3 regions of the Pseudomonas graminis genome follow, and region 1 is predicted to be linked to each of the others. Evidence: riboswitches for the same ligand, from Rfam matches in the RefSeq annotation. Region 1 holds a riboswitch; each other region holds the start of a gene.
The links. A riboswitch is a leader RNA that binds a small molecule or an ion and turns the genes downstream of it on or off. The one in region 1 is predicted to bind cobalamin.
Positions count from the first base shown of each region.

Region 2: it holds a riboswitch for cobalamin, as region 1 does, so the genes downstream of both, FX982_RS21600 (CbtB domain-containing protein) here and cobO (cob(I)yrinic acid a,c-diamide adenosyltransferase) in region 1, are expected to answer to the same signal.
Region 3: it holds a riboswitch for cobalamin, as region 1 does, so the genes downstream of both, FX982_RS18555 (ABC transporter substrate-binding protein) here and cobO (cob(I)yrinic acid a,c-diamide adenosyltransferase) in region 1, are expected to answer to the same signal.

Region 1 covers NZ_CP053746.1:186,232-189,500, reverse strand. The annotation lists gene FX982_RS00920 (C40 family peptidase) at 1-176, shown strand, start outside; gene FX982_RS00915 (C40 family peptidase) at 264-800, shown strand; cobalamin riboswitch at 928-1,153, shown strand; gene cobO (cob(I)yrinic acid a,c-diamide adenosyltransferase) at 1,260-1,871, shown strand; gene FX982_RS00905 (cobyrinate a,c-diamide synthase) at 1,868-3,169, shown strand; gene bluB (5,6-dimethylbenzimidazole synthase) at 3,180-3,269, shown strand, end outside.
Region 2 covers NZ_CP053746.1:4,833,286-4,836,554, forward strand. The annotation lists gene cobW (cobalamin biosynthesis protein CobW) at 1-593, opposite strand, end outside; cobalamin riboswitch at 722-946, opposite strand; cobalamin riboswitch at 1,071-1,303, shown strand; gene FX982_RS21600 (CbtB domain-containing protein) at 1,401-1,607, shown strand; gene FX982_RS21605 (CbtA family protein) at 1,619-2,338, shown strand; gene FX982_RS21610 (cobalamin biosynthesis protein) at 2,335-2,748, shown strand; gene cobM (precorrin-4 C(11)-methyltransferase) at 3,028-3,269, shown strand, end outside.
Region 3 covers NZ_CP053746.1:4,146,041-4,149,309, reverse strand. The annotation lists gene FX982_RS18565 (aspartate/glutamate racemase family protein) at 1-527, shown strand, start outside; gene FX982_RS18560 (hypothetical protein) at 670-861, opposite strand; cobalamin riboswitch at 873-1,066, shown strand; gene FX982_RS18555 (ABC transporter substrate-binding protein) at 1,209-2,210, shown strand; gene FX982_RS18550 (FecCD family ABC transporter permease) at 2,222-3,253, shown strand; gene FX982_RS18545 (ABC transporter ATP-binding protein) at 3,250-3,269, shown strand, end outside.

The DNA of each region.
Region 1 (3,269 bases):
AGTTCATCCACTCCAGCAGCCGCCGCAGCGGTGGCGTCCGCGTCGACAGCCTCGACGATGCCTACTGGGCCAAGACCTTCATCGAAGCCAAACGGGCACTGGCCATGGCACCCTCATCGGTACCTGAAACCACCACCGCGATGACTTCGACTACCATCAAGCGCCAACACCGTTAATTCCGGGCGCGCAAAGGGTTCGACCCTCTTGCGCGCAACCCCGGCTCTCGGCAAAGTAAGCTGCACCCCGCACAGGTTGTCGTGTTTATGTCGTTAACGGTTCGCCTGATGGTTGCCTCTCTGGCTGTGCTGCTGGCCGCGTGTTCCAGCACGCCACCGCCCGCTCCGCGCAAGGTCGTCTACCGGCCTGTGGTTTCCGCTCCTCCCCAGTTTTCTTCACCGCTCGCCGACGATGTCCTGTTGCGCGCGATCGGCCTCGTTGGCACGCCTTATCGCTGGGGCGGCAACACGCCTGATTCGGGTTTCGATTGCAGTGGCCTGATCGGCTACGTCTACCACGATGCGGCAGGGATCACCTTGCCGCGGTCGACGCGGGATATGATCACCCTGCGCGGTCCAGACATCGATCGCAGTCAGCTGCAGACCGGTGATCTGGTGTTCTTCGCCACCAGCGGCGGTTCGAATGTCAGCCACGCCGGCATCTACGTTGGAGAAGGAAGGTTCGTCCACGCGCCGGCCACCGGCGGCACGGTCAAACTCGACAGCCTCGACAAGCCCTATTGGCAAAAAGCCTGGCTGAACGCCAAACGCGTTATCCAGCCATCGAACCTCGCCAGGCAATAGTCGCTTCTGAGGCAATGTGTTCATGGGCTGTTGCTGCATGAACACCTGTGCATTTCAGGGCGAAATCCCGTAAACCCGTGGGCGCTCTGCCCACGGTTCGATTGACGCTCCCCAGTCAACCCTCTAACCTTCGCGCCATGTTTCAGGTGCCCGGGACTTCGTTGGTCCACAGGGTGAAACAGGGAAGCCGGTGCGATTGCTCGTGCGATCAATTCCGGCGCTGCCTCCGCAACGGTAAATGAGTCTGGGCCACGCACGATGCCACTGTGTTCGCTGAACATGGGAAGGCGCATGGCCTGCCACGCTCGTGGCAACTCATGAGTCCGGAGACCGGCCTGATCCATCGAACAGCATCACGGAGGGCGATGCTCTGCTGCAGGCCGGCCTTGTCCGGTGCCTGCTGACAGTCTTTGCCCGTGCCCTCCGTCTGCCACACCTGCCCTCAAGCGGAGAGCTGAGATGAGCGAATCCCCTGAACGTGACGAACGCCACCTGGCGCGCATGCTGCGCAAAAAGGCGGTGATGGACGAGCGCATTTCCAGCGCGCCGAATGAATGCGGATTGCTGTTGGTGCTGACCGGCAACGGCAAAGGCAAGAGCAGTTCGGCGTTCGGCATGCTCGCCCGCGCCATGGGCCACGGCATGCAGTGCGGCGTCGTTCAGTTCATCAAAGGCCGCCACAGCACCGGCGAAGAGCTGTTCTTCCGCCGCTTCCCTGAACAAGTGCGTTACCACGTGATGGGCGAGGGCTTCACCTGGGAAACCCAGGACCGCCAGCGTGACATCGCCGCCGCCGAAGCCGCCTGGGCCGTGACCCGGGAGATGCTCAAGGACGCCTCCATCGGTATGGTCGTGCTCGATGAGCTGAACATCGCCCTCAAGCACGGATACCTGGACCTGGAGCAGGTGCTGAGCGATCTACAGGCGCGCCCGCCGATGCAGCACGTGATCGTCACCGGTCGCGGGGCGAAGCAGGAATTGATCGACCTGTCCGACACCGTGTCCGAAATCGGCGTGGTCAAGCATGCCTTTCAAGCCGGCATCAAGGCCCAGAAAGGCATCGAACTGTGAGTGAGCGTCAACCCCGGCACTGCCCGGCAGTGCTGATCGCAGCGCCGGCCTCCGGCCAGGGCAAAACCACCGTCACTGCCGCACTGGCCCGTTTGCACCGTAATCAGGGGCGCAAGGTGCGCGTGTTCAAATGTGGGCCGGACTTTCTCGACCCGATGATTCTTGAACGCGCCAGCGGCCATCCGGTGTACCAACTGGACATGTGGATGATCGGCGAGGACGAAAGTCGGCGCCTGTTATGGGAAGCCGCTGCCGATGCCGACCTGATCCTCATCGAAGGCGTCATGGGCCTGTTCGACGGCACGCCCTCCAGCGCCGACCTGGCGCGGCGTTTCGGCGTGCCGGTGCTGGGCGTGATTGACGGCACCGCCATGGCCCAGACCTTCGGCGCACTGGCGCTGGGTCTGGCGCGCTATCAGCCGGATCTGCCGTTCGCCGGCGTGCTGGCCAATCGCGTCGGTACGGTGCGCCATGCGCAGTTGCTGGAAGGCAGTCTGACCGAAGGCCTGCGCTGGTACGGCGCGCTGTCGCGGGAGACCGGCATTGAGCTGCCGAGCAGGCACCTCGGGCTGGTTCAGGCGAGCGAACTGAACGACCTGGACATGCGCCTCGACGCTGCCGCCACCGCGCTGGGCAGCACCTGCGACGCCACCTTGCCGCCGGCCGTGACTTTTACTGCACCCGAGTTCGTGCCGGCTGAACCGCTGTTGGCCGGCGTGAAAATTGCCATCGCCCACGACGAGGCGTTCGCGTTTTTCTACGGCGCCAGCCTGGACCTGCTTCGGGAGATGGGCGCAGAACTGTCCTTCTTCTCGCCGATCCGCGACCGCCAATTACCCAACGCCGACAGCCTGTATCTGCCCGGTGGCTACCCGGAATTGCATCACACCGCGCTGGCGCAAAACCACAGCATGCTCGCCGCGATTCGCGCGCACCACGCCGCCGGCAAACCCTTGCTCGCCGAATGCGGCGGCATGTTGTACCTGCTCGATGCCCTGACCGATGTCGACGGCCAGCGCGCCGAAGGGGTGGGCTTGCTCAAGGGTGAAGCCGTGATGCAAAAGCGTCTGGCAGCCCTGGCCCTGCAATCGGTCGAATTGCCGGAAGGCACCCTGCGTGGTCACACCTATCACCACTCCCTGACCAGCACCGAACTGACCCCTATCGCCCGCGGCCTCAGCCCCAATGGCGGGCGCGGCGCCGAGGCGGTGTACCGCGAAGGGCGCATGACCGCGTCGTACGTGCACTTTTACTTCCCCTCGAATCCCCAGGCGATGGCGGCGCTGTTTTTGCCATGAGCCCGCTCCCATGACTGACCACACCTTCACCGATCCCGAACGCGCCGCCGTTTACCGTGCCATCGCCGAGCGTCGCGACATGCGCCACTTCTGCGGCGGC
Region 2 (3,269 bases), 870 kb from region 1:
GCCAGCGCATCGGCGTCGAGCATGTCGGCCTTGTTCAGCACGACCAGATCGGCGCTGGCCAGTTGGTCGGCGAACAGCTCGTGGAGCGGCGATTCGTGGTCCAGGTTCGGGTCGAGCTTGCGCTGGGCGTCGACCTGATCCGGGAACGCGGCGAAGGTGCCGGCGAGCACGGCCGGGCTGTCGACCACGGTGATCACCGCGTCGACGGTGCAGGCGTTGCGAATTTCCGGCCATTGAAAGGCTTGCACCAGCGGCTTCGGCAGGGCCAGGCCCGAGGTTTCGATGAGGATGTGATCGAGATCGCCGCGGCGGGCGACCAGCTCCTGCATCACCGGGAAGAACTCTTCCTGAACGGTGCAGCACAGGCAGCCGTTGGCCAGCTCGTAGACGCGACCGACGGCTTCTTCTTCGGTGCAGCCGATGGTGCACTGCTTGAGGATGTCGCCGTCGATGCCCAACTCGCCGAATTCATTGACGATGACGGCGATGCGTCGGCCTTCGGCGTTGTCGAGCATGTGCCGCAGCAAGGTGGTTTTGCCCGAGCCGAGAAAGCCGGTGACGATGGTGACGGGAAGTTTGGCCAGTGTTTTCATCGGTTGCCCTCAGGCGTGCGGCGGGGCAACGAGGACGAAAACAGCGCAGGGCCGGCCGAAGCAGGCGCGCGGTTCAATTCGCCACCGGATCACCCCGCCCGGTTGTAGTGGAATTCCTCGGCCGCTTGCAGGCGGTCCGATTCGAGGCAGGTCTCCTGGCTCACGGCGGCCGGTTACTGACAGGGATCGTCAGGCGACTGGCATTCATCGCGCCTTCCCGCTCGCGCAGTGGCTGTGCAATGAACCTGTCCGTTTACAGTTGCGGGGGCAGCTGCGGCTTGAAACCGCATTCCCTTCTTAGCGCCGGTGGCTTTCATAAAAGCGGCCGGCGAACCTCAAGTGCGCAAGGCTACGCAGTGACTGGAGGCCGGTCAATCGCGCTTTGCAGTGAGTGCCGCGCCAATTGACGCACCGATCGCTGCATCGATTGACCCATCGGCTGAAGGGTCGATTGACGAGCCAAACAGCCCGTGGTCTCCTACACACCTTGTAACGGGTGCCCTTCACAGGGTGAAACGGGAAACCGGTGCGTGCAGACCTTCGGGTGTGTATCAGTCCGGTGCTGCCCCCGCAACGGTAAGCGAGTGAAGAGTCAGATCCACTGTGTCGGCAGCGATATGGGAAGGCGATTCTTGAAGGCACGACGGCCGTAACGGCTGATGCATGTGCCCCTCGCGAGCCCGGAGACCGGCCCGACAACACACCATAACAACCCGCGGTGGGCGGGCGCTGTTGAGCACTGCCGGCATTCGCCTGCGGTGTCTTTGCGCCTTTCCGTCCGCTGAAACCACTTCAGAGGGAAGCGCCATGTCCATCAGCACACCCCGCCAGACGTCCGGCACCACCAACACCACAACGGCCGTGACTGCCACGCAGAGCCAGCGCCTTGTTGCCGCCGTCAGCGCGATGTTTCTCGGCGCATTTCTGGTGTACTTCGCCGGTTTCTCCCACATCGATGCGGTGCACAACGCGGCACACGACACCCGTCACAGCTCCGCCTTCCCTTGCCATTGAGACCTGCCGCCATGTTCAAGCGAATTGCGCAAACGGCCGGGTTCACCGGACTGCTCGCCGCCCTGTTGTTGACACTGCTGCAGAGCTTCTCGGTCGCGCCGTTGATCCTGCAGGCGGAGACCTACGAAAAGGCCCCGGCTACCGAGATGCACGAGCACACCGACGGTGCGATGGCCGGTCACGTCCATGACGCCGAAGCCTGGGAGCCTGAAAACGGCTGGCAGCGCGTGCTGTCCACCACGGGGGGCAATCTGGTAGTCGCGGTCGGTTTCGCGCTGATGCTGGCGGCGCTGTACACCTTGCGTACGCCGACGAGTGCTCGCGAAGGCGTGCTGTGGGGATTGGCCGGTTATGCCGTGTTTGTGCTGGCGCCAACCCTCGGCTTGCCGCCCGAACTGCCCGGTACCGTCGCGGCGGACCTGACCCAACGGCAGATCTGGTGGGTGGGCACTGCCGCCTCCACGGCTGCAGGGTTGGCGTTGATGGTGTTTGCCCGGCACTGGCTGTTGAAGGTTGTCGGCGCAATGATTCTGGTGGTGCCGCATATCGTCGGCGCCCCTCAGCCGGCGGTGCATTCGGCACTCGCCCCGGAAGCCCTTGAAGCGCAATTCAAGATTGCGTCGCTGCTGACCAACGCGGTTTTCTGGATTGCCCTGGGCTGGATCAGCGCCTGGTTGTTTCGGCGCAATGAAGCGACCGCGACGCACGTCGGTTTGAAGCCTGCTCTGTGAATGAAGTGCGCGATCGGCCACTGTGGGTGGTCGGTCTGGGCTGCCAGCGCGGCTGTTCGGCGCTGGAGCTTCGGCTGTTGATGGAGGATGGTTTGCGGGAGTGTCGTCTTGAGCTGGCAGACGTTGCCGCCATCGCCTCCATTGACGACAAGTCGGATGAGGAAGGATTGCTGGAGCTGGGTCGTGGGTTGGGCCTAACGATCGGGTTCTTCAGCGCCCGTGAGCTGGCAACTTACGAGTCCCAACTGAGCCATCGCTCGGACATCGCCTTTGAACGCACCGGCTGCTACGGCGTGGCGGAAAGCGCGGCGTTGGCGATGGCGACGCGGTTGACCGGCTCGCCCGCGACCTTGGCCATCCCCCGCCGAAAAAGCCCCCATGCGACATTTGCTCTGGCAACCGCGATCTAATAGGACCGGCCAACCCTTGTAGGACCGGCTTTAGCCGGGAAGGCATTAATAGTCACGCTGCAAATTTGAGGGTGTACATCCAGGCCCCTTCCCGGCTAAAGCCGGTCCTACGGACACACCGCGTACCCTCGTAGGACCGGCTTTAGCCGGGAAAGCGTCAGGCGCCACGCTGCAAATTTGAGGGTGTACACGCTGGCCTCTTCCCGGCTAAAGCCGGTCCCACTGGACCGCATACAGCCATCCAAACAGTGCTCAAATGAATTCCAATCAGGACACTCCATGACTGTTTTTTTCATCGGCGCCGGCCCTGGCGATCCAGACCTGATCACTGTCAAAGGCCAGCGGCTGATCCGCTCCTGCCCGGTGATCATTTACGCCGGCTCCCTGGTGCCAGAAGCAGTGCTGGAAGGGCATCAGGCGATCCAGGTCACCAACAGCGCTCCATTGCACCTTCAGCAGATCATCGATCTGATGAAATCCGCTCATGCGCAAGGCCAGGATGTGGCGCGTGTTCACTCGGG
Region 3 (3,269 bases), 1.6 Mb from region 1:
GGCCCTACGACGCGGTGATTCAGGCCGGCTACGGCGAGCACGGCCGCGAAGGATTGCAGGAATTACTCGACGTGCCGGTGGTGGACATCACCGAAGCGGCGGCCAGCCTGGCAATGTTGCTGGGGCATAAATACGCCGTGGTCACGACGCTCGACCGCACCGTGCCACTGATCGAAGACCGCCTGAAGCTGGCCGGTGTGCATGAGCGCTGCGCGTCGGTGCGGGCCAGCGGCATGGGCGTGCTGGAGCTGGAGGAATTCCCGGAGCGTGCGGTCGAAGCCATCGTTGAGCAGGCCATCGAAGCGGTGATCCGCGACAAGGCCGAAGTGATCTGCCTGGGCTGCGGCGGCATGGCTGGGCTGGATCAACTCATCCGCGACCGCGCCGGCGTGCCGGTGGTGGATGGCGTGACCGCGGCGGTGGCACTGGCGGAATCACTGGTGCGTCTGGGGTTGAAGACCTCGAAAGTGCGGACCTACGCGACGCCACGGCCGAAGAAGATCGTCGGTTGGCCGTTTAAGTTGTAGACGACCAATGTTCAGCACACGCAGATTGAAGGCGAACGTATAACCTGTGGGAGCGAGCTTGCTCGCGAAGACTGCATTCCAGCCGCTGAAGATTTAGCGAAAGTTCGGGCCTCTACGTGAGCAAGGTGGAACGCCACCCCGGTCACTCCCACAGGTTTTGCATCTCCTTCAGGTTTTGCACCTCCTTCAGGTTTTGCACCTCCTTCAGGTTTTGCACCTCCTTCAGGCTTTGCACCTCCTTCAGGTTTTGCATCTCCCGCAGGTTTAGCGCTGCTCCCGTTACTGCCAAGTGTTTGGCCGCCCTCTGCCACACCGCCGCCGCATTCGCCTCCACCCGCCGAATCGTTTAGTATCCCCGCCGCCGGTTTCCACTCGGAATTAATAGGGAATCCCCAGGCGCGCTGCGCGCTGAGACGGAACTGTCCCCGCAACTGTAGGCGCTGAGCCCTGCTTCCTGTTTGCCACTGGGTGACCCCGGGAAGGCCGAAGCATGGCAATGATGCGCCAGTCAGGAGACCTGCCGGCCAGCATATTCATTCACCGGCGGGGTGTCCGGGGAAGGACTCCCGTTCGCGCGTCGCTCGCGCACGCTGTGCTCGCCCTCATCGTAGGGGCGCCCGTCGGGTGGACTTTCCAGCGCCTGCTTCGCCAAGCATTCAGGCTTTCTGGAGATCGCTGTTCATGCCGCTGCGCCGCCTCGCCGCCCTGCTCGTCACCCTGACCTTGCCCACTGCCGCCCTCGCTGCTTCGACGGTTTACCCCTTGACCGTGGATAATTGCGGCGAACCGCTGACCTTCACCCACGCCCCGCAGAAAACCGTGACCATTGGCCAGGCCGCCACCGAGATGCTCTACGCCCTCGGCCTGGGTCCGAACATCGTCGGCACGTCGCTGTGGTTCAATCCCGTGCTGCCCCAGTACCAAACCCTCAACAACGGCATCGAGCGCCTGGCCGACAACGCGCCGAGTTTTGAATCAGTGATCGGCAAACGCCCGGATTTCGTCCCGGTGCAGTTTGAATGGATGGTCGGGCCCCAGGGCGCCGTCGGCACCCGCGAGCAGTTTCGCGATCTGGGCATCCCGACCTACATCCTGCCGTCCGATTGCGAGGGCAAGAACAACCGGGTGGGCGCCGACGGCACGCGCCTCGAAGCCTTCCGCATCGACACCCTGTACAAAAGCCTGCGTCAGCTGGCGCAGATCTTCGACGTGCAGGACCGTGGCGAGCACTTGATCACGGGTTACCAAACCCGGCTGGCCCAGGCGGTGACGCAGGCGAAAGCCCATGCCAATCCGCCCGTCTCGGCGGTGTTCTGGTTTTCAAGCCCGGACATCAACGTCGACCCTTACGTGGCCGGGCGCAAGGGCATTCCCAATTTCATGCTCGACACCCTCGGCATGCGCAATGTCATCGACTCCGATGAGGAATGGCCGACCGTGGGCTGGGAAACCATCGCCAAGGCCAACCCGACGGTGCTGGTCATCGCGCGGATGGACCGCCGCCGCTTCCCGGCCGACGATCACGAGAAGAAGCTGGCGTTTCTCCGCTCCGACCCTGTCACCCGCAACATGGACGCGGTGAAAAACAATCGCATCGTGCTCATGGACGCCAGCGCCATGGAGTCCAGCGTGCGGCTGTTTGACGGCATCGAGCAACTGGCCCAGGCCACTCAAGCGCAATGACGTCATTCAGCATGCCCTCTTCAAGCGTCGTCCGAATCTTCGGCCACGGTGCCTGGGCCCTCGCTTTGCTGGCGTTGGCGGTGCTGGCGGGCGTGGCGATCGGCGAGACATCAATCAGCCTGCCGGTAATCGTTCAGGTGCTGGCCAACAAGCTGTGGGCCGCGGGTTTTCCTCTCGACCCTATCGACGAGGGCATCGTCTGGAATTACCGTCTGACTCGGGCCATCGTTGCCGCCACCTGCGGCGCAGGGCTGGCGGTGTCGGGCGTGGTCTTGCAATCGCTTCTACGCAATCCGCTGGCCGATCCCTACTTGCTGGGCATTTCCGCCGGCGCGTCGACCGGCGCAGTGTTGGTGGCGATCATCGGCATCGGCGCCGGTACGATTTCTCTCTCGACCGGCGCGTTTGCCGGTGCGATCGCCGCGTTCGCGCTGGTCGCCCTGCTCGCCCGCTCCTCCCGTGGTCAGACCGCTGCCGGCCAGATCATTCTGGCGGGCATTGCCGGGTCCCAGCTGTTCAACGCCCTGACGTCTTTCCTGATCACCAAGTCGGCCAATGCCGAACAGGCGCGCGGGATCATGTTCTGGTTGCTGGGCAATCTCAGCGGCGTGCGCTGGTCGTCGGTGGCGCTGTCAGTGCCGTTCGTGTTGCTCGGCTTGCTGGTGTGCCTGTGGCATCGGCGCGCGCTGGATGCGTTCACGTTTGGCACCGATTCAGCCGCATCGCTGGGCATTCCGGTGCGCCGGGTGCAGGCCGTGCTGATCCTCACTGCCGCGCTGATGACGGCGGTGATGGTGTCGATTGTCGGCTCCATCGGCTTCGTCGGTTTGGTGATTCCCCATGCGGTGCGCCTGGTGGCCGGCGTGCGCCATGCACGGTTGCTGCCCTTGAGCGCCCTGATCGGCGCACTGTTCATGATCGCCGCCGATGTGCTGTCGCGCACGCTGATCAAGGGTCAGGTGTTGCCGATCGGGGTGATCACTGCGCTGGTGGGCGCGCCGGTGTTTGCCATGATTCTGGTCCGCGGGAATCGTCCTCGATGAATGCGAGTCAGGAGGT